Regions from separate parts of the Venatorbacter sp. C2-1 genome, predicted to be linked through region 2. Evidence: predicted binding sites of a transcription regulator. Region 2 holds the regulator's gene; each other region holds the start of a gene.
The links. Region 2 encodes FNR, which switches genes on or off when oxygen is low (the NO sensors DNR and NnrR bind a similar motif). Its sites were predicted from a motif close to TTGATNTANATCAA; they were not measured.
Positions count from the first base shown of each region.

Region 1: the regulator FNR is predicted to act here: its motif matches at 1,732-1,745, upstream of MT343_RS09270 (type IV pili methyl-accepting chemotaxis transducer N-terminal domain-containing protein).
Region 3: the regulator FNR is predicted to act here: its motif matches at 9,411-9,424, upstream of MT343_RS06230 (bacteriohemerythrin).

Region 1 is NZ_CP094879.1:2,107,544-2,118,253, forward strand. It holds gene acnD (Fe/S-dependent 2-methylisocitrate dehydratase AcnD) at 1-328, shown strand, start outside; gene prpF (2-methylaconitate cis-trans isomerase PrpF) at 477-1,655, shown strand; gene MT343_RS09270 (type IV pili methyl-accepting chemotaxis transducer N-terminal domain-containing protein) at 1,803-2,591, shown strand; gene MT343_RS09275 (hypothetical protein) at 2,674-4,569, opposite strand; gene rne (ribonuclease E) at 4,728-7,889, opposite strand; gene rluC (23S rRNA pseudouridine(955/2504/2580) synthase RluC) at 8,354-9,322, shown strand; gene MT343_RS09290 (HAD-IIIA family hydrolase) at 9,306-9,965, shown strand; gene MT343_RS09295 (S49 family peptidase) at 9,958-10,710, shown strand, end outside.
Region 2 is NZ_CP094879.1:2,463,775-2,474,484, reverse strand. It holds gene MT343_RS10935 (M48 family metallopeptidase) at 1-80, shown strand, start outside; gene MT343_RS10930 (polysaccharide deacetylase family protein) at 91-1,134, opposite strand; gene MT343_RS10925 (DNA-J related domain-containing protein) at 1,131-1,751, opposite strand; gene MT343_RS10920 (PGPGW domain-containing protein) at 1,790-2,056, opposite strand; gene greB (transcription elongation factor GreB) at 2,199-2,747, shown strand; gene MT343_RS10910 (hypothetical protein) at 2,813-3,307, shown strand; gene ttcA (tRNA 2-thiocytidine(32) synthetase TtcA) at 3,345-4,196, opposite strand; gene MT343_RS10900 (hypothetical protein) at 4,320-4,814, opposite strand; gene fnr (fumarate/nitrate reduction transcriptional regulator Fnr) at 5,087-5,854, opposite strand; gene MT343_RS10890 (sulfite exporter TauE/SafE family protein) at 5,940-6,602, opposite strand; gene ccoS (cbb3-type cytochrome oxidase assembly protein CcoS) at 6,599-6,793, opposite strand; gene MT343_RS10880 (heavy metal translocating P-type ATPase) at 6,797-9,241, opposite strand; gene MT343_RS10875 (FixH family protein) at 9,238-9,738, opposite strand; gene ccoG (cytochrome c oxidase accessory protein CcoG) at 9,875-10,710, opposite strand, start outside.
Region 3 is NZ_CP094879.1:1,369,915-1,380,624, forward strand. It holds gene MT343_RS06165 (DUF3299 domain-containing protein) at 1-473, shown strand, start outside; gene zigA (zinc metallochaperone GTPase ZigA) at 496-1,734, opposite strand; gene MT343_RS06175 (phosphatase PAP2 family protein) at 1,956-2,633, shown strand; gene MT343_RS06180 (class I SAM-dependent methyltransferase) at 2,646-3,260, opposite strand; gene MT343_RS06185 (N-acetyltransferase) at 3,290-3,787, opposite strand; gene MT343_RS06190 (hypothetical protein) at 3,858-4,265, opposite strand; gene MT343_RS06195 (helix-hairpin-helix domain-containing protein) at 4,281-4,517, opposite strand; gene MT343_RS06200 (hypothetical protein) at 4,639-4,884, opposite strand; gene MT343_RS06205 (DUF6985 domain-containing protein) at 5,366-5,836, opposite strand; gene MT343_RS06210 (hypothetical protein) at 5,907-6,176, opposite strand; gene MT343_RS06215 (hypothetical protein) at 6,285-6,560, opposite strand; gene MT343_RS06220 (restriction endonuclease) at 6,650-7,609, opposite strand; gene MT343_RS06225 (Tim44 domain-containing protein) at 8,372-9,232, opposite strand; gene MT343_RS06230 (bacteriohemerythrin) at 9,498-9,968, shown strand; gene MT343_RS06235 (SLC13 family permease) at 10,046-10,710, opposite strand, start outside.

The sequences.
Region 1 (10,710 bases), 360 kb from region 2:
AGGTGTGCGTCTGGCCGGTGTTGAAGCCATTGCCGCTGAAGGCTTCGAACGCATTCACCGTACCAATCTGATTGGTATGGGCGTGCTGCCGCTGGAATTCAAAGCCGGCACCACTCGTAAGACGCTGGGCCTCGACGGCACCGAAACTTACGACGTAAAAGGTGAGCTGAGCCCGCGTGGCGATGTGACCCTGGTGATTAACCGTGCCAATGGCGAAGTGGTCGAAGTACCGATGACCTGTCGCTTAGATACTGCAGCGGAAGTGGAAGTCTATAAGGCAGGGGGGGTACTGCAGAAATTCGCCCAGGACTTCCTGCAGGGCGAATAACGAAGCTGGCTACCTCGTGAGCGCTTCCGAAACGCCGCAGAATATATCGTTTTGCGGCGTTTTAAAAAATCCAAAGTAGGGTGGGCGCTGCCCACCTTTCTTTTAAGGGCATCGACGTTTTCAGTAACGTCCTGAAAGAGAAATAATTATGTCCAAACAAATTAAAATTCCGGCCACTTATATGCGTGGCGGCACTTCTAAGGGTGTATTTTTCAGCCTGACCGATTTACCCCAAGCCGCTCAGGTGCCGGGTGAAGCACGTGACAATATTCTGCTGCGCGTTATCGGCAGTCCAGACCCGTACGGTCAGCAAATTGATGGTATGGGCGGTGCGACCTCCAGTACCTCCAAAACTGTGATTCTGGCAAAAAGCGAACAGCCGGATCACGATGTGGACTATTTATTCGGCCAGGTGTCGATTAATAAACCGTTCGTCGACTGGTCAGGTAACTGCGGTAATTTAACCGCTGCCGTTGGAGCCTTTGCCATTAGTAAAGGTCTGGTTGCGGCCGAGCGCATTCCTCACAACGGCATTTGTACTGTGCGTATCTGGCAAAAAAATATTCAGAAAACCATTATCGCCCATGTACCGATCACCGATGGTGAGGTGCAGGAAATCGGTGATTTTGAGCTCGACGGCGTAACCTTTCCGGCAGCGGAAGTGGTGATCGAATTTATGGACCCGGCGGATGGCGAAGGTTCTATGTTTCCGACCGGTAACGTAGTCGATGATCTCGAAGTTCCGGGCATTGGTACGTTCAAAGCCACCATGATTAATTCCGGTATTCCGACCATTTTTGTCAATGCGGCGGATATTGGTTACAAAGGCACCGAGCTGCAGAAAGACATTAATTCCGATGCCGAAGCGCTGGCGAAATTTGAAACCATGCGTGCTTACGGTGCGGTAAAAATGGGTTTAATTGCCGATATTTCTGAAGCGGTTGCGCGCCAACACACGCCGAAAATTGCTTTCGTGGCACCTGCAACGGATTACGAAGCATCCAGTGGCAAACAGATTTCTGCAGCCGATATCGATGTCTGCGTACGTGCGTTATCCATGGGGAAATTACACCATGCGATGATGGGTACGGCGTCGGTGGCCATCGCAACGGCGGCGGCGGTACCTGGTACGCTGGTGAATCTGGCGGCCGGCGGTACCGAACGTGACTCCGTAACCTTTGGTCATCCGTCCGGTACATTACGCGTGGGTGCAGCGGCGGCGTTGGTTGATGGCGAATGGACGGCGACCAAAGCTGTAATGAGCCGCAGTGCGCGGATAATTATGGAAGGTAATGTGCATATTCCTGCCGACAACATCCATCTCTGAAGCAACATTCCTTATAGGGGTACTCCGGCCGGAGTACTCCATACTCATTAATGGCCCGTATGGCAAAGGTTCGGTCTTGCTGTAAGTCAGGGTTTGACCTTACGACGTATTTAACATGAGTAATCTTTTTATATGGATGGCTAATGTATGCGTCGGTTCTTGCTGGTTCTTTTGTTGCTGTTGCCAGGCGTTGGGGTAAGTCAGGCTGCTGAGAGGTTAAATGATGCGGAAGCCGTTAATTATGCCGGTAGTCTGCGTTATTTGTCGCAGCGGGTTATGAAAAATTATCTGGCGGTTGGCGCTGCTATTCGCCCCGATAAGGCCCATCAGCAATTGGATGAAAGTGTTGCGGAATTTGAACAACACTTGCAGCAGCTGCTTGATTATGCTGCAGATTCTGATTTGCAAAAATCGTTACGCCAGATCGAATCTTTGTGGCAACAGCAGCGCCAGATGCTGCTGTCCACACCACAAAAAGATCAGGCAAAAACCTTGTTGCAGGATAATAATCGCTTGCTGGCTTTATGTGAGCAAACTACTCATGCCATCAGTCAGGCCATTACTCAAGCCACCAACAGGCCCGAAGCTCTGCTGATTAATATTGCCGGACGACAACGGATGCTATCGCAGAAAATTGCCAAAGCTTATTTTGCTCTTTATTGGAATGTTCAGGATGAGGGGTTAAAGGCCGAATTTGAGCAGGCTGTGCAGCAATTTTCATTGGCCATGACGCAATTGCAGGGTAGCCCTGAGAGTACCGAACAGATTCGTCAGGCGTTGGCCAGGGTTGATTCGCAATGGACTTTTTCCCAGACCGGTTTTGCCTTAAATAAGGAAGGCCGTTATGTGCCGACGGTTATCGCTGTAACGACAGAATCCATTTTGTGGAAAATGGATGCCATTACTCATCAATATGAAGAGTTGATGAATCTCTGAGTATGGAGCGTCGCTGAAATATTTGTACATGGTAGTGGGCATACAAGCTAAGGCACAGCCCAAAGGCTGTGCCTTATGTTTTTTAAAGCGCCCGCTGCTGGTCGCGCAGTGCATCTTCAACGGCAAAGCGCATATATTGATCGTTCTGAGGAATGCGTTTAAGAAAATTCACAATGTCTGTATCCGGCTGCATTTTTCCTAAGGTCTCAACCATGCGGCGCTGCACCAGAGGTTCGTAGGTGGAAATCATCGACATCATCTTTTCCTGCACACCTCTGCCTAATTTAATCAGGGCGTTTTGTGCCTCTTCCGGAATTTTATGATCAAGATCGCCGAGGCTTTCTATCAATAGTTCCTGTGCGCGTAAATCCTGGGTGCGGATATTTCCCAGTACGGTGATCAGATGGCGTTTCATGGTCGTGCGGTAAGGGCCGCTGGCCTGCACGCGCACACGCTCCAATTTACGGATAACGAGGTCTTCTGCAGCCGCCGCGCGCGTTCCGTAAGCAACCAGATACTCTCCGTAAGCATTTAATTCCATGGCATTGCCGTCACCGAATAACCGGTCAGCACATTCTCTTGGCGTACAGGCTTCGGAGTCGGGCAGGTTATAACGGATAAACCACAGGTTCTTCTGTACCTCATTAATGCGCTGGCCTTTGATGATCTGAGCAAACAGCTTTGGATAGCGGCCGAGTATATTCTCGATTAATGCTGCCTGCTGCTGATTTTCTTCGGCGTTACGTTCCAGTGTTGTCAGCAGGTAATACATTGTTTTGGCAGTGTTGTCGTTGAGGGTGTCTTTTTGCTCGTTCAGTTTTTCCAGCAGCAGATTAAAGCTGTTGCTGGCCAGTTCCTGGTTGCCGGCTGCCTTCAGCTGGTTTTTATAAAAATCGGTAATGGGTTTAACTATGTCATTAATGTCCGGCAGCTCGCCACTGTACTGCTGGAATAATTCAGCCCCGATAGCCGGCTGGCGATAAGCGCTGGCTTTAATAATGCGTGCGGTCAGTTCTCCAGCGCTCAGGGCAGGGTTGCCGACTTTTCCTTTTTCTGCCGCCTGAATCAATGACTGCAATTGATTTTTCAGTTGCAGCGCGGTTTGTGGCTGATAGCTGGGCTTACCGCTGCGCGTATCATCGGGGGATTTATCGCTGTAATTGGATAACGCTGACAGCAGAGGCTGCAGGCGGTCTTCTGGCAGGCGCTGCAGGCTGCTGAGCATGGTTTCCCATTCGGTTGGTGTGATGCCGTTATCTTTGGTAATGGCGTATTTTGCGATGCCTGGAAGATATTCGGACAGATTATGCGGTGCAATCTGTGCCAGCTGGACAAACAGATAGTCCCGGTAGCCAGTAGCGGGATAGCGGCTCTGGGTGAGGGAGTAGAGCACGTTATATTGCCAGTCGTTGCAGTCGTTATCGAAAGGCGCTTTTAATGCAAAAGCGACCAGCTCGGCATTTTTATCCGGGCTTGGGGCTTTCTGTAATGTGATTTTTACCTGCTCACGTACGGCGTCACAGGGGTTTTTACCACCACTGCCAATAATGGTTGCAATCTGGGTGCTTAAACCATCGGGATCGACTTCAATTTCCGCTTTCAGGTAAAAATTTTCGCCATCCCATTTTTCTTCAAGGATCTTTGTTTTTGTCAGCGCGCTGGCAAATGTCTGGTAGTTGGCCTGCACAGTACGGCTGAATTCTTCTTTATCGAGGGTTTCGGTGTTGCTGAAACTGGATTGCACCTGCACACCGACTTCTTCAATTAACAGCACCTGAAGTTGTTGCAGGGCGGCTTTGCGGGCGGAAACCTTTGAATCATTTTCGCTGGCGTTGTAGGTGTACTCACGCACCATGGTCATCGACTCGGCACTGGCGCTCTGGCTGAATATTGTGCAGATGATCAGTGCCAGCAGCAGCTGTAAATAAGGCTGCTTGGCTGAATATGCGACGGGCATAATGGATAGGGCTTTGGCCATGGATCGTCCTTGCTGAAAATTTCTGATTCGGGTGAGGATATTACTGATAACTGTCTCGTCAGTCAGCAGTGAAACGTTTTTGCGGGCTATAAAAAAACCGCCCGGAGGCGGTTTTTCAGTCAGTAACAGACGGCGACGTACGTTGTCGCCTGTCGGTGTTACTTGTTGTGCTCGTCGGCTTCTGTTGCTGTTTCAGCGTCAGTTACCGCAGTGGTTTCTGTTGCTGGTTCAGCGTCAGCTACAACCACAGATTCGGCAGCTGGCTCTGCAACGGCTTGCTCGGTCGGTGCTGCTGCCTGTTCCGCACTATCCGCATTGCGGCGGTTGCGCGGATCATTAGGCGCACGACCGCCCGGGTTGCGACGGCGTCCACGACGGGATGCACGATCATTGCCCTGGGTTGCTGTAGCTGCTTCTTCCTGAGAAGTCGTTACTTCTGCTTCGGTTGTTTCCGTTTCGGTTGCTTCTTCCTGGACCTTTTCTGCGGCGGCTGGTTTTTCCTCAGCAACAGTCACTTCAGGCTGGGAGGCCGTTTCTTCTGCTGGCTGAGCGACAGTTTCCTGCACTTCAGCTGCTTCAGTAGTCTGTACTTCTGCTGTTTGTGTTTCAGCAGCAGGGGCTTCAGTGGCCGGAGTCTCAGAGGTCAGGGTTTCAGTGGTATGAGTCTCTGTAGTCTGGGTTTCTGCCGCTGCAGGAGCTTCAGTCGCCGGAACTTCCGCTACAGCTTCCTGAGCATCAGCACTTTCAACAGCTGCTGACTGCTCAGCGGTTTCTGCTTTTACTTCGCTGGTCTCAGCATTGGCTGATTCGACAGCGGCTTCCGCTGCATTGGCGTCAGTGTTTTCCCCATTGTCTGCTTCAGCGGCACCGGTTTTGGCCGGGCGGTCGTCACGGTTGCGATTGCGGCGGCGGCTGTTGCGTGAGCGGCGGGTTGTTTTTTCGCCATTATCATCAGCGTTGCTTTCGCTGCCCGCATCCGTGCTGTTACCGGCATCGGCAGGGGTTGCTGCATTTTCGCTTACAGCACTATCTGCAGCTACCACAGCCTGTTCTTCAGCAGCCTGTTCGTTGCTGTTTTCTTCAGCGCTGGCAGCGTTAGCCTGGGTATTGTTGCGCTCGCCACGTTCACCACGGTTGCGACGACGACGACCCTCTGGGCGACCTTCGCTGCTGCGGTTGCCGGCATCGGCGGTTTCGCTGGCCACTACGTTGCTGGCTGCTTCGTTTTCGGTCAGTTCAACTTTGTCATTGCGGACTTCGTTGCGTGGTGCGCGATTGCCGCTGCGGTCACGGCGTGGTGCACGTGGCTCGTTGCTGGCTTCGGCTTCATTGCGCTCGGCACGGTTGTCGTTACGTTCACCGTCGTTACGGTTATCGTTGCGATTGCGGGCAGGGCGGTCGTTACGGTTGCGACCGGAGCGTTCGCCACGACCTTCGTTGCGGTTTTCGCTGCGATTGCCGCGCTCGTTATCACTGTCGTTGCGGTCATCGCGGTTGCGCTCGTTACGATTGCGGTTACGGCCACGGTCATTGCGGTTGCGTTCGTTACGGTTGCGCTCATTGCGGCCGTTACTGCTTTCTTCGCGGGCTTTTTTCGGCGCAGGTTTTTCTTCCTGCTTTTCTCCGCCATCAAACAGTGCAGACAGGGCGCTGCCAATTTTGCTCCACAGGCCTTTGCTGGCTGTTGCTTCGTTTGCTGCTGCAACTGGTGCAGCGGCAGGAACGCTGTGAGCGCCGGCTTTAACCGCAGCTTGCTGTACTTTGCTGGTTTCGCGGATGGTCAGATCCAGACCGTATTCGGTCTCTTCTTCTTCCATCTTGTGTTCGTAGCTGACTTCGCCGATCAGGCTGTCATCCGGACGCAGACGCAATACTTCGTAGTGCGGTGTTTCCATGTTCGGATTCGGCAGAACCACGACTTTACTGCCGTGACGGGCTTCGATACCGGCGATCAGGGTGCGTTTTTCGTTCAGCAGGAAGGTAGCAACGGATACCGGCACAATGGCGCGGATCTGTCCGGTGTTCTCTTTAGCAGCTTCTTCTTCGATCAGGCGCAGAATTGACAGACCGGTAGACTGGATATCACGCACAACACCAGTACCGTTACAGCGCGGGCATACGTGGCCGCTGGTTTCTTCCAGCGACGGACGCAGACGCTGACGCGACATTTCCATCAGACCGAAGCGGGAAATACGGCCAACCTGTACGCGGGCACGATCCACTTCCAGTGCTTTCTTCAGGCGGGTTTCAACTTCGCGCTGATTCTTGCTGGACAGCATGTCGATAAAGTCGATCACTACCAGGCCGCCCATATCGCGCAGGCGCAGCTGGCGGGCAATCTCGTCGGCCGCTTCCAGGTTGGTGTTCAGTGCGGTTTCTTCGATATCAGCACCTTTGGTGGCGCGCGCCGAGTTGATGTCGATAGACACCAGAGCTTCGGTCGGGTCGATAACGATAGAACCACCGGATGGCAGTTTCACTTCACGCTGGAAAGCCGATTCGATCTGGCTTTCAATCTGATAGCGGTTGAACAGTGGCACGGCATCGGTGTAGCGCTTGAACTTGTTCTGGTAGTGCGGCATGACCTGCTGCACAAAGCCCAGAGCTTCTTCGTAGGCGGCATCGGTGTCGATCAGTACTTCACCGACGTCCTGACGCAGGTAGTCACGGATGGCGCGGATGATAACGTTGCTTTCCTGCAGCAGCAGGCAAGGAGCAGGGCGCTCGTCGGAGGCGCGCTTGATGGCGTCCCACAGGTGAACCAGATAGTTCAGGTCAGCCTGCAGTTCTTCGGCGCTGCGGCCAATGCCGGCGGTACGGACGATAACGCCCATTTTGTCCGGCACGGTCACGCCTTTCATGGCTTCACGCAGTTCGGTGCGCTCGTCGCCTTCGATGCGGCGGGAGATGCCGCCGGCACGTGGATTGTTTGGCATCAGTACCAGATAGCGGCCAGCCAGGGACACCTGAGTGGTCAGTGCGGCGCCTTTATTGCCACGCTCTTCTTTGTCGACCTGAATGATAACTTCCTGGCCTTCGCGCAGCACATCTTTGATGTTGATGCGGCCTGGGCCTGGGTCTTTAACAAAGTATTCGCGGGCAATTTCTTTCAGTGGCAGAAAGCCGTGACGCTCAGCACCGAAGTCGACAAACGCGGCTTCCAGGCTGGGTTCGATGCGGGTGATTTTACCTTTATAGACATTGGACTTCTTCTGCTCGCGGGAGCCGGACTCAATATCGAGGTCGTAGAGTTTCTGGCCATCTACAAGGGCTACACGCAACTCTTCAGGCTGAGTTGCATTGATAAGCATTCTTTTCATGCTGTACGTTAAGCTCGTTCTGGCAACGTACCGGCTGGCAATGCCGGACTATTCCGGCCACTACCAAAATATTTATGGGTGCTTTGCAGCAGTTGTCAGCGCCGTTTTCGGGTCGCCTGACCTGTCTCGCAGTGGTGCCTCTGGTTTGTTGTGCACCAACACTGTCCATAATTTGATAATGCGAGATTGCCCGCAGGTCGCTGCGTGGTTTATCTCACTGGGCGGGCGGCCATGGGCCTGCGCTCGCCGTAATTATTCGTCAGGAAGAGTTTTAACAGTATGTCTTCTTCCTTATACTCTGCCGCTTGATCGGCCTGGCCTCGCCTTTCGGCTGATCTTGATCGTCGGCTGGGTTGTACGCTTTCTCTGTGCCGACCAAGGCCGTGGGCGAATATAGCAACATTGGTTGCGCCCCGCAAATGCCATACCACAAATAAATCCGCCGCCTGGGCTGCTTTGAACCTATGTCAAATCACGAAATCGATACCGGTAAAGTATCGCTGTTGACGGTGACCGCCGATAACGATGGTCAGCGTGTCGATAATTTTCTTATCTCCGTATTAAAAGGTGTGCCCAAGACTCTGGTGTACCGCATCATCCGCAAGGGCGAGGTGCGGGTAAATAAAGGAAGAGTGAAGGCGGATACCCGTCTGGCGTCTGGTGATGTGGTGCGGGTGCCGCCGCTGCGCATCGCCGAGCGCGATGAAACGCCGGATGTGTCACCGGCGCTGCAGGAAATTCTGCAGAATGCCATCCTGCATGAAGATGATGGTCTTCTGGTGGTGAATAAGCCCCACGGGCTGGCCGTGCATGGCGGCAGCGGGGTGAATCTGGGGCTGATTGAAGCCTTACGTAAAATGCGCCCGGATCATCGCTTTCTTGAGCTGGTGCATCGTCTCGATCGTGATACCTCGGGCGTTATTATGATTGCCAAAAAGCGTTCAGTACTGACGGCTCTGCAGCGTATGCTGGCGAACAAATCAGGTATCAGTAAAAAGTATCTGGCCATGGTGCACGGGCATTGGCCTGCTTCTGTGACCGAGGTGCGTGAACCGCTGTTGCGTTTTGAACGCCAGTCCGGTGAGCGCATGGTGATGGTGAGTCCTGAAGGCAAAACGTCACTGACCAAAACCACCCTGAAGGCCTCGGGGTCGCATTACTCATTAATAGAAGCAGAGCCGGTGACCGGGCGTACCCATCAGATTCGGGTGCACTGTCAGTTTCAGGGCTGCAGTATTGCCGGTGATGTGAAGTACTGCGACCGCTCGCAGCAGAATATCGACAAGCGTCAGGGGGTTAAGCGTTTGTTTCTGCATGCCTGGCAGTTGTCTTTCCGCCATCCTGACAGTGGTGAGCGCCTGCAGATCAGTGCGCTGCCGGACGATGAATTCAGCAGTATTTTAAAGAAGGCGGGGTGTGAGTTTGCGCTTTAAACTGATTATTTTTGACTGGGACGGTACGCTGGTCGATTCCACTCAGCGCATTGTCGACAGTATGCAGCAGGCGGCTGGTGAGGTTGGCTTGCCGCAGGTCGCGGATGCTGCGGTGCAGAACATTATTGGTCTTGGTTTACCGGAGGCGCTTCGTACGGTATGGCCGGCGATTGATGAGCCGCAATTGCAGGCCATGACGCAGGTGTATGCGCGCTATTTCGTCGCTGACAGTCAGGTTGCCATGGGCTTCTTTCCCGGAACTCCGGAGTTTCTGGAAGGTCTGGTTGAGCGGGGCCATTTACTGGCGGTTGCCACCGGCAAAAGCCGGCGCGGACTCGACCGGATGCTGCGCGACCTGAAAATAGGGCACAGATTCGCTGCGACCCGCTGCGCCGATGAAACCCGCTCGAAGCCGCATCCGCAGATGCTCAGGGAGTTGCTGAGTGAGCTGAACATTGCGCCGGATGAGGCGCTGATGGTCGGCGATACCACCTACGACCTGGATATGGCTAATGCTGCCGGTATGGCGTCTGTGGCCATGGGGCATGGCGCGCACGATGATCGCGTGCTTCTGGCTTGTGGTCCGCTGGCCATCTGCCATAGCATTCAAGAACTTAACGACTGGATACGTATTAATGGATAACGAAAACCTCAACCAGAATCAGCCGGCAAACCGCCCGGACGATAACAGCAAAGAATGGAAGCTGATCGAAAAAGTACTGATGGATATGCAGGGCGAGCAGAAGCGCGCCCGTCGCTGGGGTATTTTCTTTAAAGCGCTCACCTTTATTTACCTGTTCGCCATTATCTGGCTGCTGCGCATGCCGGGCGAGCATGGAGCAGAAATGCTGCCGGAAGGAAATTATGCCGCCGTTATCGAAGTGAATGGGGTGATTGCCGCCGATCAGGACGCCAGCGCTGATGCGCTTATTGGTGCATTGCGTGACGCCTTCGATGATGAAAAAGCACTGGGGGTGATTCTGCGCATTAACAGCCCGGGTGGCAGTCCGGTACAGGCCGGTTACGTCTATGACGAAATCAAACGCCTGAAAGAAACCCGTCCGGATTTTCCTGTGTATGCGGTGATTATGGATCTGGGTGCTTCCGGGGCTTATTACATTGCTGCGGCGGCGGATGAAATCTATGCCGATAAAGCCAGTCTGGTGGGCTCTATCGGTGTGGTGGGCTCCGGCTTTGGCTTTGTGAAAGCGATGGAGAAATTCGGCGTCGAGCGTCGCCAGTATACTGCCGGTGAGCACAAGGGCTTCCTTGATCCTTTCCTGCCTGAGAATGAAGATGAAAAAGCCTTCTGGCAGGGCGTGCTCAAGGTCACCCATAAGCAGTTTATCGAGCAGGTGAAGCTGGGTCGTGGCGAGCGCCTGAAAGAT
Region 2 (10,710 bases):
AAGCGTTGATGACCCAGTGTCTGCCGGACTGGAAACAACGCGAGCAACTGTTAAATCAGCTGTCGCGCCGTTTGCTCTGAGGTCTGCCTGTCAGCGCGATTTCACTGCGCTGTTAATCCACAATTGCGAATACCAGTAATACCAGCCCGGATGGCGCACGCTGGGAGCGGTACAGTTATAACGGCTGCGGCCGCCACGAATGGGTTTTTCTGCACGGGCGGTCAGGTTGACCACGCCGTTATCGGCTTCTGTCTGCGTGCTGATTGCACCTTCACCACTGGCAAAACACTGAATCTGGCGCGGACGCAAATCCACTTCCGGGAAATGAATGGCCAGGGTTGGCGGATTCTCTGCCGCCAGTACCGGCTCGATCAGCTGGGTTGGCGGCACCGGCAGGGCAAGGGTGTACAGCTTGGTTTTCAGGGTTTTGACGTTGGCATAAATACCGGAGGCCGGGAAGCGCGGCAGTGCCTGCGGATGAGACATAGGGCCTACCGGTCCGGACTGCTGACCAAAAGCAAGGTAACCGTTCGCTGCCAGCCAATCGATAATCTCCAGATCAAATTCCCCATAAGGGTAGGCCAGCAGCTTATGGCTGGTGCCCAGTTCTTTCTGCAGACGCGCTTCCGGCTCCGCCACTTCCTGAGTCAGCCAGGCATCCAGTGTCATGCCCTCCGGGCGCTCAATCAGATAAGGATGATCCGCACTGTGGTTGGCAATCAGAGCACCGTTATCCTGTAGTTCTTTCAGTTGCTTCCAGTCCATTACCACGCCGTGTTGCTCATCCACCGCATTGGTATTCACAAATACGGTAAAGGGCCAGTTGCGTTGTTTCAGCAGCGGGTAGGCGTTGTCATACACCGAGCGGTAGGCATCGTCGAAGGTAATGGCGACGGATTTTTCCGGTAAGGATTCGCCTGCGCGGATCTTGGCCAGCGCCTGACCAAGGTCAATCACATGCATGTTTTCCTGCTCCAGCAACTGCAGATGAGCGGCAAAACCTTCCGGACTGATACTGGTCGATGCGGGTGTGTTGGCCGACACATGGTGATATTGCAGAATCACCAGCTGGGCGCGTACCGATGCAGAGAAAAACAGTGCGAAGAGAACAAACGGGAGAGAAAACTTAATCATGAATACCGGTGCTTGAGTCGTTGAAAGGCCGCCTGAATGGTGCGGAAACGGGTTTCATCACCGCCACGGTCAGGATGATGCTGCATCGCCAGGCGGCGATATTGTAATCGAATCTCTGCCCCTGTCACGGGCTTACTGAGTTCCAGTTCAGCAATGTCCCGATCTTCCTGTTCGGGCTGTAACATCTTTTGCCAGAAGCAGCGCAGCAGTTCATCCACCTCTTCCTGAGCGGTATTCAGCTGGCTGAGATCGAGGTAATACTGTGCCAGCGGCTGATGTTCGGCCAGCTCGGTGTTGCGGGCGTTATCGGGCCAGGGCGAGCGGCGGATACTGAGTGCGCTGATTTCCAGCAGGGCAGATTGCTCATCAGCCCATTGCTGCTGCAGGCGGTAGAGGCAATGCATCAGAATAAAATGGCTGCGGAACATGGTGAGTGAATCGCGCAGAGCGTCGGGGCGGAAAATTCCCTGTTCGGGTGCCTGCAGCCAGCACAGCACGTCGTATTCGCTGTGGCTCTGGCCGTCGGCCAGATACAGGCTCAGCAGTTCAAGCAGGGGAGCGAAATCGTCGATGGCGCTGTTGCTGGCCGCCAGAGGAGAAAGGGCATCTGAGTTCATGCTCTTATGCTAGCACAGGGTGGTTTACCGGGGAGGCCTCAGGGCTGGTCCGGGTCGGTATCTTCAATCAGCTGGCGCGCAAATGCCGGCAGGCGATGTTTAATGCTGTTCAGCTTGTGCGAAAACACGTGATAACGACGGCGCAGAAACTGCAGAAATGTGCGCACTCTGGGGATAGTCGATACCAGCATAGACAGGCCCAGAATGATCAGGATAATGCCAAGCGGAATCGGCATTGGCGTAATAATAATTCCCAGCAGCAACAGCAGAATACCGGTCACCATTTTAAAACTGCGTTTGATCATTCTGCATCATCACCCGGATGTTTTTGCCGGTTTTCCCGGTTCTGGAGGAATGCTGTACGTTGTTGTTCAGGCATGCCCATGCTGACACCCTGACATGACTGTGTTGCGAAACCATGAAATCTTTTGGTACAGGCCGTTGTTTATGAGTGAGAAGGAAAAAAAGCCGCTGCCGAAACGCAGCCATCTGATTACCCCGGAGGGGGAGCAGGCCTTACGCCGGGAATATGATTACCTGTGGCGCACTGAGCGTCCAAAAGTGACGCAGGAAGTTTCAGATGCCGCCAAGCTGGGGGATCGCTCGGAAAATGCGGAATACATCTATGGTAAACGCCGATTACGCCAGATCGACAGTCGCGTCCGTTTCCTGCTGAAGCGTCTGGAGATTCTGACGGTGGTCGATCGTCTGCCGGCTGATCCGCAGAAAGTTTTTTTTGGCGCCTGGCTGGAACTTGAAGACGATGATGGCGAGGTTCATCGCTACCGTCTGGTGGGCGAGGATGAAATTGATCTCAAACGCGGCTATATCAGCGTTGATGCGCCGTTGGCGCGGGGATTACTGGGAAAACGTGTCGATGATGAAGTGACCGTACGCCTGCCGAAAGGAGAAGAAACCTTTTACATCCTCAGCGTATCTTACCAGCGCCCTGAATGGGATGCCGGCGGCAGTAATCAGGCCGTTTTCTCCGCCTGATGTATCTGCCTTCTGCAACAGCATGAAAGCTGACCTCTGCTAGGCTTAATGGCAGGAGGATCATTATGATATCAGTACGCACGATCATGGCTTTGCTGTTGGCTTTTCTGACGTTGACAGCCTTGGCCACCGACGCCGGGATGCAGAACGAAGCAGCCGCCGAAGGCGAAACCTGGCCCTTTGCCGGCGTCTATAAAATGCCGGTCTGGATTGATCAGGTACAGCGGGTCTGCCCGTGGAAGTCTGACGCCGGAGAGGGGTACATCCGCGTTGTCCGTACTAGTGTGAAAGGCCCGCATGGCATTTATCTGCAGTGGATCCGTAAAGGCATTGCCGGCAGTGAAACTCAGGCGATCTCAACGGTGCGGGTAGAAGAGCTGGAAGGACAGTATCAGGTTCATCTGCAGATGCCACAGCCGCAACTGAGTCCTGATGCTTGTCACCTGACGGCAATGGCCGAATCCATCATTACCGACCGGCGTTATAAGATGGAGTTTATTGTGAAAGGGCCGGGGGATTATCAGCTGCTGGTCACCAGCATGTTGCAAGGCGGTTTATGACCGCCTTTTCTTTTGCCAGCCAAAAAGAGCAGTCAGATCAGTCGATCTGAACCACATCCAGACGGGTAAACAGATGACCTTTGTCCTGCTTATCCTGCAGGGTGACAAAATCAAACAGCTGCGTATCGCCCAATTGTGACGGCGCCACATTACAGATAGCGGCAAAGATATTTTCACTGCGTCCCGGCTGCTCCTTGTCCCACTGTTCCAGCATCATCTTAATATTCTGACGTTGCAGGTTTTCCTGTGAGCCACACAGGTTGCACGGAATGATCGGGAAGCCCCGTGCCTGGGAAAATTTCTCGATGTCTTTTTCTTTGCAATAAGCCAGCGGACGGATCAGTACGTGTTTCTGGTCGTCACTCAGCAGTTTCGGCGGCATGGCCTTGAGCTTGCCACCATGGAACATATTGAGGAACAGGGTTTCGATGATGTCGTCACGATGGTGACCAAGAGCGATTTTATTGGCGCCAATACTCTCGGCAAAGCCATACAGGGTGCCACGACGCAGACGGGAGCACAGGCTGCAGGTGGTTTTACCTTCCGGAATAATTTCTTTCACTACGCTGTAGGTATCTTTCTCGACGATGTGATACTCAATACCCAGCTGGCTCAGATACTCCGGCAGCACATGTTCAGGAAATCCGGGCTGCTTCTGATCCATATTCACCGCCACGATATCAAAGTGAATCGGTGCGCTTTTCTGCAGACTCAGCAGAATATCGAGCATGGTGTACGAATCTTTACCGCCGGACAGGCAAACCATGACCTTATCGCCGTCTTCGATCATGCGGTAGTCTTCGATGGCCTTGCCGACATTGCGGCGCAGGCGCTTCTGCAGTTTGTTGAACTCGAGTTGCTCTTTGCGCTCGGCAGCGGATTCGATCATAAAAACACCCTGAATAATTGCGCCCGCTTTATAGCAGAATGCATCGGGTGAAGGAACCGCCTGCGCAGGTCAGGCAGTTAAAAAGGAATGTTGTTCGGGGACTTTGAGAAAAGGTACGCCTGCTCAGGCTGCACGGTCGAGCAGGGCGGTGGCGGCACCGAGACTGGCACAGAACTCTTCAATGCTGACACCACTGCGGGGATGGTAAAAACGTTTCCACAGACGTGCGAGCTGTTCTGCGGTTGCATCGGCGGGCAGAACAAAATCATCATTGCGGGCATAGATAAACCAGGCAATGGCGGTGGCATAAGACAGATTGGTGGTCAGCTCGGCATGAGGGTGACTGAGAAAATCATGCTGGCTGGCAAGGCCGCGCACGGTGCTGGCCAGTTCAGGCTGTTGTGCCAGATAAGCGTCCCATACATGGCGGTGGGTCAGGCTGTGAATGCGGTAAATGCCGAGAGCCCGTTGACCGGCGGCTTTGAGATGCGATCCAAGAGCCGATTCTTGAGCCGCAGTTGCCAGCAGCAGGGTGCTGGCCATCGGGTTACTAACCCCGATGCGTTGCAGGGTTGGCTGGATTACCCAGCGGGTCAGTTCATTTGCGCAGATGCCCATGGTCACCTCCTTATACGTCATATCGGCTGAATGACGCTGTTTCTGCAATCTTAGATCAGATTATTTTATCTGCTGCGGTTTTATACCAATTGCCAATAGATAGCCTGGATACCGGCGCCAGAAAAATAACGTCTGTTCAGCCTTTATTCTGGTAAAAGCATTTCCCGTACCAGAGGGCGTTGCATAAGTGTTCATAAGCAGAAAACAGGCATAAGAGGGCAGGCATAAAAAAACCGGCCTCTGGCCGGTTTTTTTGCTTACGGGTGAGCGGCTTACTCTTGCGGGTGAGCGGCACACTCTTTTTCAGTATTCAGGCCGGCCAGTTCATACAGCATATCGGGGTCCTGCAGAATCACTTCTTTACCCTGGGTTTCGATCAGGCCGTTCTTCTGGAAGCGGGTAAACACGCGGCTGATGGTTTCTACCGCGAGGCCCAGATAGTTACTGATATCCACCCGCGACATCGGCAGGCGGAAATGACTGGCCGAAAAACCACGACGGGAATAACGCTGGGAAATATCAATCAGGAAAGAGGCTACGCGTTCTTCGGCGTTTTTCTTGCTGAGCAGCAACATCATGTTCTGATCATGACGGATTTCGGTGCCCATGGTACGCATCAGCTGCTTACGCAGATCCGGCAGGTCATCGGCCAGACTGTCGAGTTGCTGCAGCGGAATTTCACAGACGGTGGTGGTTTCCAGCGCTTTGGCGGTTAACGGATAGTTGCCGTTATCATAACCGGCCAGGCCAACCAGCTCAGAGGCCAGGTGAAAACCGGTAATCTGTTCTTCACCGTTACTCGCCAGAGTGTAGGTTTTCAGGGCTCCGGTGCGAACGGCAAATACGGATTGAAACGCTTCGCCCTGCTGGAACAGCAGCTGACCTTTCTGGATCGGACGGCCACGGCGGATGATATCGTCGAGGCGCTCCATATCGGAATCGTTCAGGGACAATGGCAGACACAACGCATTCAGTGAGCAGGTCTGGCAGTGTGGTTGAGTGCCCCGCAGTGGAGCAGGCGCAACATGTGTCGTTTTCATGACTGATTCCTGAGTGAAACCCCGGTGTCGGAGTAAGTAACAAGTGCAGCAGTTGCGGCTATGTTCGGCATTAGCGCGCGATCTGTCAAGAAAGTAACCAGACCGATGCTGCCGTCCACAAACCAAATCCGATCAGTAATCCCCCGGCAACCTGACGCACGCGGTTGTTGCTCAGAAACGGCGTCAGTACATTGGCCGCCAGTGTGCTGGCAAACAGGGCTGGCAGGGTACCCAGACCAAAGGCGAACATCGCAGCGGCTCCCAGCAAAGGCTGGCCATTTGCGGCAACCCAGCTCAGCGTGCTGTAAATCAGGCCGCAGGGCAACCAGCCCCAGAGCATGCCCAGCCACAGACGATCAATCGCACGCGGAGATTGCATAAAACGGCGGGTCAGAGGCTGCAGGTGTTTCCAGATTCCCTGGCCCAGTTGCTCAATACGGGTCAGCATCAGTGACCAGCGGGCAATATAGAGCCCCATCAGTATCAGCATCAGCGCGGCCAGTGTCCGCAAGATCAGCATCAGCCACTGGTGCTGGCTCTGCAGCCACAGACCTGCGCTGGCGACTATCAGCCCGGCGATGCTGTAGCTCAGTATGCGCCCGGTGTTAAACAGCAGCGTCACCCGGACACGCTGAGTTCCAGCGCTGCTGCCAATAGCCGCAGCAATACCCCCGCACATCACCAGACAGTGGCTGGAGCCAAACAGGCCGAGCAGAAAGGCGGTCAGCAGCGACAGGGGTTCAATCATGGCTTGTCAGATGGGGTTTGATCGCTGTCGTCCTGACGGCGATTTATCGGCTCATCGTCATCAAACAGAATGCGGTGGGCGGGGGACTCCATGTCTTCAAACTGGCCGCTCTTCACCGCCCAGAAAAAGATCAGCACGGCAATGCCGATCAGCAGTAAAGACAGCGGTACCAGGATGTAAATGATATCCATCGATCAAACCTCAGAGGAGTCAGGAGCCGGCAGGCGATTCAGGCGCAGGGCGTTGGTGACCACCAGTAACGAACTGAATGACATGCCAATCGCAGCGGCCCAGGGCGGAACAAAACCTGCCGCTGCCACCGGTAATGCGATGAGATTGTACAGCAAAGCCCAGCCGATGTTCTGAGCAATAATACGGCGCGTCTTGGTGGCACCATCCAGAGCGGTCAGTAAGGTTTCCAGACGACCGTTGGTAAGCATGGCATCGGCGTTGGTCTTAGCCAGATCGGTGGCTTCGTTAACGGCCAGAGCAATATCAGCACCGGCCAGTACCGGCACATCGTTAATACCGTCGCCGACCATCATGACCCGCTCACCGGCCTGCTGCCAGGCGCGCACTGCGGCCAGTTTCTGTTCCGGCGAGACGCCGGTCTGCAGGTCGGTAATGCCCAGTGCATCCGCCACCACCTGACCGGATGCGCCGGGGTCGCCGGTCAGCAGAGACACGGCGATACCGCGTTGTTGAAGACCGCTGACAATTGACGCAGCGTTGCGGCGCAGGCTGTCATTCAGGCGCACCCAGGCCAGCGGTTGCTGATCACTGGCGAGCAGCAGCCACTGGCCAGCGGCCTTGTTGTCGGGCTCCGTCAGGGGGGCTGCTGGCCAGGCATAATCGGCGCGGCCAAAGCGCAGAGTGTGCCCGTTCCACTGGCCGCTGATGCCCTGGCCGGCGGTTTGTTCGGTGTTCTCTACGGCAGCCGCTTTTATGGTGCGGAAGGCACGGGCAATCGGATGGGTTGAGTGTTTCTCAAGGCCGGCGATCAGGGCCAGCAGCTGAGTTTCATCCAGATCCGCCAGAGGTTCGACCTGCTCCAGGGTTAGTTTGCCCTGGGTCAGGGTGCCGGTTTTATCGAATACCACCCGGTTTATCTGTGGCAGAACTTCCAGCACATGGCCTTTGCTGATTAACAATCCGCGTTCGCGCAGTGCGGCCGTGGCGGCTGTCAGAGCCGTTGGCGTAGCCAGCGACAGGGCGCAGGGGCAGGTTACAACCAGCACGCTGAGGGCGATGAAAAAGGCGTGTTCATCGCCTTGCAGCCACCAGAAAGTGAAGACCGAGCTGGAGATGATCAGCACCGCCGCAACAAAGTGGCTGGCAATTTTGTCGGCCAGCAGCGCAGCGCGCGGCTTCTCCTGCTGGGCACGGTCCATCAGGCGCATGATGGTCGATAACTGCGCTTCGGCGCCGGTCGCGGTGACCTTCATCAGCAGCGGGCTTTCAACGTTAAACGTACCGCCGATCAGGCGATCACCGGCTTTCTTGCTGATGGGCAGGTATTCGCCGGTCAGTGCGGCTTCATCAACCGAGCTGCGGCCTTCGATCACCACTCCGTCAGCGGGAATGGCATGGCCGGGTTTCAGACGCAGCACGTCACCAATACGGATGTCTTCACTGGCAATAACCTGCTCAACACCGTCGTCACCAACCTTTAACGCAATATTGGGCAGCAGCGTCAGCAGATTATTACCGGCTTTCCCCATCCGGTGACGGGCGCGCATTTCGAGAAAACGGCCAAGCAGCAGGAAGAAGGTAAACATACAGACCGAGTCAAAATACACCTCGACGCCCTGATTCATGGTGCTCCAGATGCTCGAACAGAATGCCAGCACAATGGCCAGCGATACGGGCACATCCATGGTCAGATGACGGGTGCGCAGATCACGCAGGGCAGCGGTAAAGAACGGCCGGGCGCTGAACAGCACCACCGGCAGGGTCATGACCATTGAGGCCAGGCGCATAAAAAATTCGTATTGCTCAGCCATGCCTACATACAGGGGCACCGCGAGCATCATCACCTGCATGGTGCCGATACCGGCAACCGCGAGACGGCGGATCGCCAGTTTACCCTCGCGATGGCGCTGCTCTTCCTGTTCAGTGGCAGAAAACGGCGAGGCTTTGTAGCCCAGGCGGTAAATCGCCTCGGCAATACTGGATACGGCAATCTGGTCGTACTGCCAGCGTACCACCAGGCGGTGGTTGGACAGGTTAAGTACAGCGTTTTTTACGCCCGGCAACTGGCTGATACGGTGCTCAATCAGCCAGGCACAGGCGGCACAGCTGATGCCGTCGATGATAAACGTGGCTTCCGCTTCGCCTTGCTGGTTGCCGCTCAGATGGGCGACAAAGCGCCGCTGCAGGGCTTCGCTGTCATACAGGGTGAGGGATTCGCGCGCCGAAAGATCGCTGTCTTCCAGTTCAGCCGGCGACAGTTCCGGCAGTTCGGTGCGGTGGCGGTAATAGTCTTTCAGGCCACTGGCGACGATGGTTTCGGCAATGGCTTTGCAGCCCGGGCAGCACATCGGCTGCCGTTGGCCATCAATCAGGGTTGACCAGCGCTCACCTTCGGTGGTGGCTTCACCACAGTGAAAACAGCGCTCTTGGGCTGAATGGGCATTCATTTGGCGTGTAAGTTAATAACCTTGTCAGCTTCAATCAGTTCGGTACCACGGATACGCCACTGCTGTTCGTGGCTGAGCAGCCAGATATGGCGGCGTTCCGGCAATACCAGTTCATTGACACCGGCATAGTGGCCATCGCCCAGGCGTTGCAGCAGCACGGTCAGGTCACGTTCCTGCAGGGTAGGGTGAATCAGCTGCAGTTGCAGGGTTGCAGGTTCTTCATCCAGATAGCCGTTCAGGGCCAGGTGGATTTCGTTTTCGCTGAACGTCAGATCGGCCTTGATCTGCAGGCGGGCAGCATGGGCATCGGCTTCGACGTTTTCGGTGTAGCTGACGCCGTCTTTGTAGTAGCTGTCGCTGACCAGGGAATCTTTGGATTCAAGGGCCAGTGTCAGCATCACAAAACCCCAGCAGATAGCCAATAGCGGAAGGCCCGCAACCAGCCACACCATGGGTTCTTTGTACCAGGGAGCGTGTTCTTTGGATTCGGTGTTCATAGACTTCTCAATCGGCATCAGGCGGGATAAAAAAAACCGCCCAAGTTTAACCACTTGGGCGGTCAGTCTCCAGTTTGGATTTGTCAGATTCGCTGACACGGGTCATGGTTTCGCGGAGGCGAATCTTTTCCTCAGATTAATTGCGTGGGGCAATAAAGCGGCTTTCTTCGCGTGCCACTTCTTCACCGGTATCGGCATCGGTGATGACGAATTCAATATCCACTTTACTGGCTGGCATATGCACTTCTTCCGGATCAATTTCGATGGTCAGAAGCACTTCTTTCAGCTCGTTCACACGCAGAAACTGAGTGGTTGGCGCATCCATCTTCATACCTTCCAGACCATCCAGGCTCAGAGTGTAGGTTTTTGGGCTTTGCGACATGTTGATCAGCTTCAGCGTATACGCATTGGTTACGGTGTCGTTGGCGGTCATCTGATAGAGCGCGCTGCGGTCACGTTCAATATCCAGCTTGAACGGTGTGCGGGTGCCGATGGCGTACATGAATGCGCCCATCATAATCAGCAGCAGTGCGGCATAACCGACCAGACGCGGACGGAAGAAGTGAGTCTTTTTACCTTCCAGCTCATTTTCGGTGGTGTAACGGATCAGACCCTTCGGCTTATCCAGTTTTTCCATAATGGAGTCACAGGCATCGATGCACAGAGCGCAGCCGATACACTGGTATTGCAGACCATCACGGATATCGATACCGGTCGGACATACCTGCACGCACAGGGAGCAGTCAACACAGTCACCAAGCTGGGTTGTGTCGCTTTCTTCCTTGGCTTTTTTGCTGCGTTTGCCACGTGGTTCACCACGGTTAACATCGTAGGAAACGGCCAGGGTATCCGGATCGTACATAACCGACTGGAAACGCGCATAAGGGCACATATAAATACAGACCTGCTCACGCATCCAGCCGGCATTGATGTAGGTGGCCGCGGTAAAAAACGCAATCCAGAATAAACCCC
Region 3 (10,710 bases), 1.1 Mb from region 2:
TGCCGGATGAGGATTTTAAGGCGCTGTCGAATCCACCGGCTGAGCTGGCGGCGATTGCCGATGGCTCAGAAGAAGATCAGATTGATGCGGCGCTGGGACAGGGCGAAGCGGGGAAAAACCCGGATCAGCCACAGACTGACTGGCACCGGGCGTTGCAATCAACCAATATCCGCGCTGAATTTAACGGCCAGAAAGTCCGTATTCCGGGCTACATAGTCCCGCTGGAGTTTGATGACCAGCAGGTAGTCACCGAGTTCTTTCTGGTGCCTTACTACGGCGCCTGTATTCATCTGCCGCCACCACCACCGAATCAGCTGATTCTGGGCAAAAGCAGCGATGGGGTAATGCTGGAAACCATCTACGATCCGTTCTGGATTGAAGGCACGCTGCTGACGGAAGTGAATAAAAATGACGTTGCGACTTCGGCCTACCGCATGACGGTTGAGCAGATTATTCCGTATAAAATGCAGTAAGCCTGAGCCGTTGTGAGCGGGGTTACTCCCAGGCTGGGAATGGGTCGGGCAGTTGTTGCCAGAGCTCTTTCCCGGCCAGCAGTTCTTTATCGTTCAGCAGGCAGGCATCCAGCTGGGCTGTGACTTCCGCAGCGTCCAGCCCTTGCCCGATAAACACCAGCTCCTGGCGCATATCGCCAAAAGGCTCCACCCATTTTTCGCGGATATAGGCGAGGGACTCTTCATCCTGTGGCCAGCGCTCATCGGGTACGGCTTTCCAGAACATGCCGGCAAAACCATGGTGGGCAATACCGCCAGCCTGACTCCATTGACCGGCAAATTGCGGGCGGCTGGCCAGCCAGAAATAGCCTTTGGAGCGCAGCAGCTTGCCATCTGGCCAGTCCTGATGCAGAAAATCCCAGAATTTTTGCGGGTGAAAGGGTCTGCGCGCGCGGTAAACAAAACTGCCGATACCGTATTCTTCCGTTTCCGGATTATGCTCGCCGCGTAATTCCTGCAGCCAGCCCGGTGCCTGAGCGGCCTGATCAAAATCAAAACTGCCGGTGCCCAGTACTTTGTCCAGCGGCGCATTGCCTTTAACCATCGGGATCTGTTCAGCGCGTGGATTCAGACTGTGCAGAATGGCCTGCAGGCGCTGCAGTTGCTCCGCGCTGACCAGATCGGTTTTGCTGATCAACAGCTTGTCGCAGAACTCGATCTGATCAATCAGCAGGTCGCTGACACTGCGCTGGTCGTCTTCACCCAAGGATTCACCGCTTTCCTGCAATGAACGGGCAGCGTCAAAATCCTGCAGAAAATTCACCGCATCGACCACCGTGACCATCGTATCCAGGCGGGCAATATCCGACAGGCTGACGCCATCTTCATCGGCGAAGGTAAAGGTTTCAGCCACCGGCAGCGGCTCGGCGATGCCGGTGGATTCAATCACCAGATAATCAAAGCGCCCGGCTTCCGCCAGTTGGCGTACCTCAATTAACAGGTCTTCGCGCAGGGTGCAGCAAATGCAGCCGTTGCTCATCTCCACCAGTTTTTCTTCACCACGCTTCAGCTCAACTTCGTCTTTTACGAACGCAGCATCGATATTCACCTCGCTCATATCATTCACAATCACCGCCACCCGACGGTTATCGCGGTTATGCAGAATGTGATTGAGCAGGGTGGTTTTACCGGCACCGAGAAAGCCAGACAGCACGGTAACCGGCAGGCGGGTATCGGCCATCGCCGGAGTTGAATGGGTGGGGGAAGTCGCAGGAGCGTTCATTGAATCCTCGTACCGGGTTGCGTGAGTTATCACAATTAACATATGTTATAACGTAACATTTATGGTTTTGAGAAAGCAAGTAAGAAGAGAAGGGTGAGCCGCAAGTAACAGAAGGGCGCAGGAAGAACGCGCAAGAAAGCCTGGCAGGAGCTGGTCACTGGGCTGTTGGCATTAAAACCGTTATCCTTGCGCTCTTTATGTTTAACGCGGATTTAACCCACATGGCTTTTGCAAAACAGCACATCGATTGGATTTTATTTATTCTTCTGGCCGCTATTTTTGTCATTTTTCCGCAGATTGATCTGAGCGTCAGCCGCTGGTTTTACGACGCAGAACAAGGCCGCTGGCCGCTGGCCAATCACCCGGTCAGCGAGTCGGTGTATGCGCTATTTCGTTATGTGCCCTATGTGCTGGTGCCGGTATTACTGATTGCCGTTGCACTGACCTTTGTTAAAGGTGGTATTGCACAGGCGCAGCGTAAAGCCTGGGTATTTATTCTGGTGTCGTTGCTGGCGGGCCCCGGTATTCTGGTACACGGAGTGTTTAAAGAAGGTTTCGAGCGCGCACGGCCAAAACAGGTGCAGGAATTTGGTGGCCACAGTGGTTTTACTCCGGCCTTTGTGATTTCTGACCAGTGTGCAAAAAAATGTAAATCTTTCGTTAGCGGACATGCGGCGATGGGATTCTGGCTGATGGCTTTTGCCTGGGTCTTCCGTCGTCGCAGCTGGTTCTGGGCTGGTATGGCCGTGGGTATTGTGGTCAGCGCCGGGCGTATTGTGCAGGGCGGGCACTTTTTAAGTGATACGATTTTTGCCGGTTTTGTCTGCTATTTTACCTACCGGCTGATGAGCTACTGGATTCTGGGTTACAGCCGGATTCAGGACGATAAAAAAGCCTGAAAAAATCTCTGATTATTTTCTGGCAACAATAAAAACGGACTGTGCTGCCGGTTGCCAGAGATGATCGATACTGAATCCGGCCCGGGTCAGTTTTTCCACTAACTCCGTTTTATTAAAACGATTCACAAAGGGCGCCAGATTCAGCACCTGCATAACCGGAATCAGCATACGCCAGAAGATATTCATTTCCTTCACCAGCGCTGTGCTGGTAATAAATACACCGCCTGGCTTTAACGCCTTATAACTGGCGTTGATAGCGGAATCAGGATCTTCCAGCAGGTGCAGGATATTCAGCCCCAGCACCGCGTCAAAGCTGGCCGCGGGTGGATTAATACTTTCCAGCGTTCCCTGCTGAAAACGGATATTACCGATACCAGCATCTTTGGCTTTCTGTGCCGCAATGGCCAGCATATTGTCGGAAATATCCGTTGCCAGAACCTCTTTAACATACGGCGCATGAACCATCGCGGTGCTGCCGGTGCCACAGCCAAACTCCAGTACTGACCAATCGGGTTGCAGATAGTGCTGGGTTATTTCCAGCTTCTTACGGTAGGCCGCTTCATCCTGAATCCGGCTTTTGGCATAGCGCTGTGCACTGTTATCCCAGAATGTCTTTGAATCCTTCATCCTCATCTCCTTTGCTTACGTGTGGCGGACTACGCCGTAAAGTGCAGCAGTAATTCAGTATGTCCGGTATGACTGTCGGTTTGTTCCCGGACCAGTGTAAAGCCCTGATTCCGGTAAAAACGACAGCTGGGTTCGTTGGCTTTATATACCGTAAGATGCAGCTCATTGCGCTGCTGTTTAGCGTGATTTAATAATTGTTTACCAATGCCCCGACCCTGCTGTTGCGGAGCAACAAATATGGCGGCCAGCGTGTTGTTATGCAGAGCATAAAAACCGACAACCTGTGCGTTTAGCTCAAATACCCAGACATCGGAGTTGGGTAAATACACATCGCGCATATTATCCAGCTGAGACTGCCAGAATGATGACTCAATAAAATCATGGGCTTTAACGGACGCATCCAGCCAGACTGTCAGTATTGTGTCGATATCACTGCGGGCTGCCTGTGTGCTGCCTGCACCGGGTGGGGGCAGCGTAGTAGGAGAGGTTGTGGTATCCAGACGGATACCGGCAGCGGGTCTGATCATAATTATCCGGGGGAAGTTTAACAACAAAGAGAGTTTTAACAACAAAGAGAGTTTTAACAACAAAGAGAGTTCAGGGCATATCAAGGCAACTGAAACTGTCTGGCAGAATCTGCTGTTGGCTATCGCGCTCAAATTTTAAAAAGCGAGTGGAGCATTCCTGATCCTGCCAGGGTTTGCAATCGGAAACCGACAGCGTACAGACTTCGTTATAACAACCGTAACTCAGACGGTTTCTGCTGGTTGTATTATTTATTTCCAGCAGCGAGGCAATAACAGCTCCCACTGTGGTAACCGGGCTGCCTTCACAGGCATAATTCTCTGCGGCAATTTCCGTGCTGGCATGGCGCATCACATTTTCCAGTAATGGCTGTTGTTCTGCTGCAGGCGGACTTTCGCGATAGGAACAGACCCAGGCACTGAACAAGCCAGCGGTAGCTCCCAACAGGAAAATAATAATATTCAGTGCTGTACGTTTCATCGCATCACTTTCCGCTTATAAACCGGCTTTGGCCCGTTCAATCGCGGCATTAATTGCCGCTTTCGCTTGTGGGCTGTTTTTCCAGCAGGTGGTTCTCAGCATCTGAGCCACTCTCTCGGCGATATCTTCTGCGTTGTAAGCGGCCAGCTCAGCCAGCGAACTGATACCAATTTCCTCAAAGCGTTTGATCACGGTCGGGCCAACGCCCTTCAGCGCCAGCAGGGCTTCTTTTTCAGGTTCAGAAAATTTCATAGATTACTTTATTTTAAGGGGGTAACGGAGTGGGGCGATATTAATTCAGCTTTGGTGTCTGTTAAACCGGAGGAGGATTAAGGTGACATTGAGCAATTTGTTATATGCCTGAATCAAGATGTTAACTCCTATTTTTGAGTATTGTTTCAATGTTGTTAACGCTCTTCTTTAAATCTACAATCAGCATGATAGGGCCAAAGAATATTACTGAAAATATGAGAGAAGAAATAAATCCAATGCCCGCATCAAAAATTGGATTGCCAGTAATTTCAGAACCGACAGCACTAAGTGTTCCCATGAGTACGATCAACCACATTAGTATCTCAAGAATACCAGCGAATGAATTTGCCAAAAATCTAGTTAACATAATTATTCTCCTTTTATAAACCTAATGGATTGTGCGGACTCCATACCCCGTATGCACATAACGATCAAAGCAGGCGCGCGGTACGTGTTGCTTTGCCTTTGCTTGTTAACTGCTGCTCCATGAAGGCGTCACCAATGGGCGATTTCTTAGTGAAGCAACAAAATTTTCATATATTTCCGGCTCGTGAATATGGCCGCACCAAGATATAAGGGAACACATCTCCTTCACTAGATACTCAGGCCGATTATTTCCGTAAGCTAATTTCGCCAACTCAGAAGCGTACCAATCTAGATCCTTGACCTGTTGATTGGATGCAGGCTGAGTTTGCGAGGCTAACTCCTCCAATAAGTCCGTAGCACTATCGGTCAGTTCAGTTATTCGTTTATTCAAGTCGGGCTCGTTTCTCATGGCCAGTTAACGCCTCAATAACCGGCGCAGCTTTGCTGCGTCCGGCGCCAAAGGCGCGAAGTTAATTGACTTGTTAGGCGTAGTTCCATGAATCACTCTTTGAAATCTCAGCCCAGGGGTATGTGCCATTGAAAGCGCCAACATAAAGAACTTCCTTGCCACGCACGATCCACTCCATACCATGCTCTGGTTCCCATTCGCAGTTTAACTCCATATGTACAATTGGTTCGTCACCATTTTCTGGATCAGGGATGAGAAGTGTGGATGGGTATATTTTTGGTAGTACATCTTTGTAGTTATTAAATTCAATTGTAGGCTCGCAGATAGCGTCTAAGAATGAATTGCAATAGCGAATTGATGCTTCACAAATATTACGAATTATTTCTTCGCTTAAATTATTCAAATATTCTGCACATTTTGTTGCGTATTCAATGTCAGCAGAATCTTCAATTGCAAAGCTTATATATTTATCAAATAGGCCAAACCATACCTCACCTTCTGGTGGGTCAAGCTGGCCTTGATAGATGTTCTTAATTAGTTCCATGCTTTTCGCCTAACGCTTTGGTTTGCGGGAGCCGAAGGCGATCCGCAACACCAACTTGTTCTGTTTTTCTCTAGCTAGTGAAAGAAGCCAGCTGCTCTTTCGTTCTTGCAAGGTTATCAATCCCAAAGTCTGAGCTCTTGTCAAATAGGTAATGCATACAGGCATCAGGGTGTGTTTCTTCGAAGGCGCACTTCATTAACTCTACAGCCATTCGAAGGAATCCCTCTTTATTTGCATAAAGAGCAGTTTCGCCGTAAGCCACCAACCTAGCTTCTGCACCAATTTTTGGGATATAGACGTCCAATTCCTTTATAAACTTCAAGATCTCTTCGTCGGTCATGAGTCTTTTCCTAGCGAACAGAACGCTCCGCTAAGCGGCGAGCGTTAGCGAGTCCGGTGGAGGCCACGCCTTTTGTGGCCGGAACGTATTTAAGCGGTTTGTTATGTGCTAGTTGGCAGCGCATAGTTTATATATTTCCAGTGCCAATGCGCCAGCCGCGATTACAACAGCAGCAAAAGTTAACCAATTTAGACTTTTGGTTAATCTAGTAGAAGATTCATTGGCATTCTTAAGCTCGGCAGTTAAAGCCTCAGTATTAACGGCAAGCTTTTCAAGAGCAGATGCAGAACGATTTAAGGAGGAAAATACTGTGTTCTTACTCATTGCCTCGTAGAATGTCTTTTCTACATCAGCCAATGTGCGCTCACGATCATCAGAACTCAATTTATTCTCCTTTCACTATTTGCACATAACGCCCGCAACACGGGACAAATTGGAGCGTAGCGGAAATTTGTTCCCTGTGATTGCGTTTGTTAGGCATTTTTTAAAATCTCAGACACATTTTGAATAGTTTGCTCAGAACAATTTAGTAAGTGTTCCTTTATGCTTTCTGTGTTGCCATATATAACGCCAATGGATAGCTTTTTATCTGCGCTATTTGGTATTGATTTAACTCTTTTCCAATTGCTGCCTGGTTGTGGACCGCTATGATGTACCTCGGGGAAACTTTGCTCACCATGAAACTCACCGTCTGTGAACTCATAGCTTCCATTTATTAGATACCCTTCCAAGGTCGCTTCATAAAAATCCCAGTCTCCACCAAATTCAATTCTAAGCATATCACTACCAGTATTTGGATTACGTAGACTTATGCTTTCTGTCCATTTTTGAGGAAGTGTTCCTGTCTGTTGAGCATTGGATCTAACTCCCGCTCGCTTTTGGGCATGCTTACTTAAAACTAAGTCTATTAGTTTGATTGGCATACTACCTTGGTCCATATTTAGCTCAAATAGCTCTCCTAACGTATTGGGTTGACCATCTATGACCTCCAACCACGCAGCCCAAAAATGGAATGCAGGTGTCATTAGATATGCATGAAAGCTTAGTAACTCTGGAATATCAGCAGGTTCATTCTGATATAAACGGCAACATGAAATACCTCTAGCTTTTGCTTTATCTAATGCAGGCTTGGTAAAACCTGAATAGGAATAAATCACGCCTTTTTGAGCACCTGAGGACAATAGTTCGCCAATAAATGCATCGATATGCTGCTGATTAAGTTTGGTTTTATATCTTTTGCAACTAACGAGAATTTTTAAGGAAAAGAGTTTTGAAACTTTGGTTTCAATCCAAACATCACGCTGCCGTGGAGTACCAGTATCCTTGTCTGGGATCATCGCATCATGAGTGACTTGGGCTTCAGGATCTAAAGCTTTAATAAAATTAGTTACCGAAATTTCAAATTCTTTCCACGCTGGATCTTTTGCTTTCATATCTGCCTAAGTCTAATTTTTAGCGTAATGCCTAACAGTTTCTTAGTAGGCATGCTCATTAACACACCTAAGCCCTTATTCAGATTTCCAGCCTAACCCATTGTCCAGGATGTAAAAATCATCGTTATTTTCTTTCTTGTCAGGATATAAACGCGCATGCGCGCTTTTACCCTGAGTAGCTCTTTACACTTTGCGCGTTATCACTTTTCGCAGAATCTTAAGTAATTGATTTTCTTCCATTCTTTCTGGACCGAAGGTGTCAATCTGCGCATGCGTGTTTTGTTATGGGAGCGTAAATGCGCATCAGATTGCGCAAGCAGTAAAATACACTGGTTATTTGTACATTACTTTTCTTCGGTAATTTTCAGTGCTTTTCCGGCGGTGAAAATCGCTCAGGTGATGCTTGTTTACCAGACACGCTGCCGCCCGTCCTTGTATACGCAGGGCAGGAATCGCGTGTTTTTATCATTCGGGATTGTAAGCGGGGAGGGCGTGTGTCCGGACGGTGTGTTCGTACGATATGGCGGCATCCCTGCAGAGGTCTGAGAGTACTGAACTTCATGGAGCGATTCAATAATTGATAGAAACAGTTACAACTGGCACAAGACGGCAATGCTGTATTACCCATAGTCGGGCTGGTTCAGGCTCTGCTGAGTAGCGCTGTGCGGGCGGCCATAAAAAAACAGGGCAGCACATTGTGCTGCCCTGTTTCTGTCATGGTAAAAAGCATTTGCCGGTGTTCCGGCAAAATTACCGCGACGGTTATTCGGCCTGAATGCCCACAATTAACCATGGCGCGTTGTCTTTGCTCAGATCGCGCTCCAGATGCCAGATATCAAAAATACCGTCTTCGGATTTTTCCAGCAGGTCGCGTACGCGGCCTTTAAACAGCAGGCTGATTTCGGCGTTGTCTCCGGCCTGACCGGCGGCGACGATTTCGGCACTTAAATCCAGCACTTCGGTTTGTGGTGGCACCATCATGCGGTTGCGCTGGTTGGCGAGGGCGGCATACAGGCCCGGGCTGACGTATTCAGCGATGGTGTCGAGGTTGCCCTGATTCCAGGCTTCCTGCACTTCACGGTAGTGCTGTAAGGCGCCGTCGATAAAGGCTTGCTGATCAAAACCTGCTGGCAGATCAATGCTGGCTTCGGCAGCAAAAGCGGCGCTGTTGCCAGAGGCCGGAGCAGCACCGCTGTCGGCCAGGTTGCCCATATCGAAGCTCTGGCGTTGCTGGGCAGCATTGCCGGCAGCGGAATAAGCACTCTGTGGCGCATTGTGCTGAGCGGCGCGGCCACGCAACAGCTTAAACAGAACAAAGCCAACCAGCGCCAGCAGCAGAATATCCATCATCTGAATGCCTTCAAACGCGCCGCTGCCCAGCAGGTAGGCGAACAGACCACCGGCCAGAAGGCCACCCAGCAGGCCTTTACCCAGGCCACTGCCCGGACGGGCGCTATTGGCTGGCTGCTGTTTCTGGGTCTGATCCGGGGTGGCTTTTTTCTGCTGGAAAGGTACAGATTTGGTTTTGCCAAAACCACCGGAGCCAAAGCGTGCCGCATCGGCGGTGCTGGCGAGTCCGAAGGTAAGCATCAGGGCGGTGAACAGGGTCCAGAAGGCTTTCATAGTATCCTCGTTGTATTTTTATGCCGGTCTTTCTGCATAGTGTTTCCGCAGAAAAGCCATTTTCAGGCATGCATCATAGGGCAGTGAGAAGGGGGCGTCATGCAGGGAATTGGCAGGAATCGTAAATGTGATGGACGTTTTATTTTGCGTGAATTTAACCATTCAAAGTGTGTGTGAATTGATTCAGGTCAATTTCTGATCAGGCCATTTCTCTAGACTCGCCGGAGTCTATTAATAAAAACAACAGCGACAGGATGTTCCGGCTATGGATATGTATGAGTGGACCGCTGACCTTAATCTGGGAATTGAGGTAATTGATGCTCAGCATCGGCAGATTGTGCAGTACATCAATGATCTGACCCATGCTATTGGTTCTGAAGATGTTGATGAAGTCTTTGATGTTATGGAGCGCCTGCGCGACTACACCCTTGACCATTTTGCCTTTGAAGAACAGTTAATGAATCAGGCGGGCTATGTTTTGCTGAGTGCGCACCAGATGGTGCATCGCCGCTTTGAAGATAAAATTTCCCGTATGCAGGAAGAGCTGACCAGCGGTCGTGATCCTTTTGGTATCGCCCGCCGGGTACGTACATCATTAATGGCGTGGCTTATTCAGCATATCCGCCACGAAGATGTTGATTATGTGCCGGTGGTAAAAAAAGTACTGAAACGGGAAGAAGGCTGGATTAATTCGGCGTTAAAGCGGATTTTTGGTAACAACACTTCCAACGCCTGATCATACTCTCTGGCATAAAAAACGGCTGACGCTTTTGGCGGACAGCCGTTTTTTTATACGTTTTTACGGGCTTGTATTTACCAGAACAACCAGGCGAACAGGGTCAGTACAATAATGCAGGCCAGGTTAAGCCAGATGCCTGCACGCATCATTTCACTTTGCTGCACATAACCGCTGCCAAACACGATGGCATTGGGCGGCGTGGCGACCGGCAGCATAAAGGCGCAGGATGCGGCGATAGCAATCAGTGCAGACAGAATAACGGGTGATACACCCAGACTGTCGGCAATGGCCGCAAACACCGGTACTAACAGTGCGGCGCTGGCGGTGTTGCTGGCAAACTCGGTAAGAAACACCACGAAGGTCACAATACTCAGCAGTGCTACGAGAGTGCCGCCGGAGTGAAGAAAATCGCCGATACTGTGCGCCAGAAATTCACTGGTGCCGGTGGTTTTTAAAATTGCGCTGAGGCACAGACCACCACCGAACAATAACAGCACACTCCAGTCGGTGGTTTTTTCAATGTCTTTCCAGGTTACAACGCCGCTGACCGCGAGCGCGATTATCGCACTGATGCCAATAACGCTATCAAAGGAGGCAAGGCCACCAAGCCAGGAGTTTAACGGCGCACTGAATATCCAGCACAGTACGGTCAGGGTAAAAATGGCGAGGGTAATACGTTTGTTGTTATCCCAGACCAGAGTACTTTTCTGCACGCTGAAGCGTTGGTTCAGATCGGGCT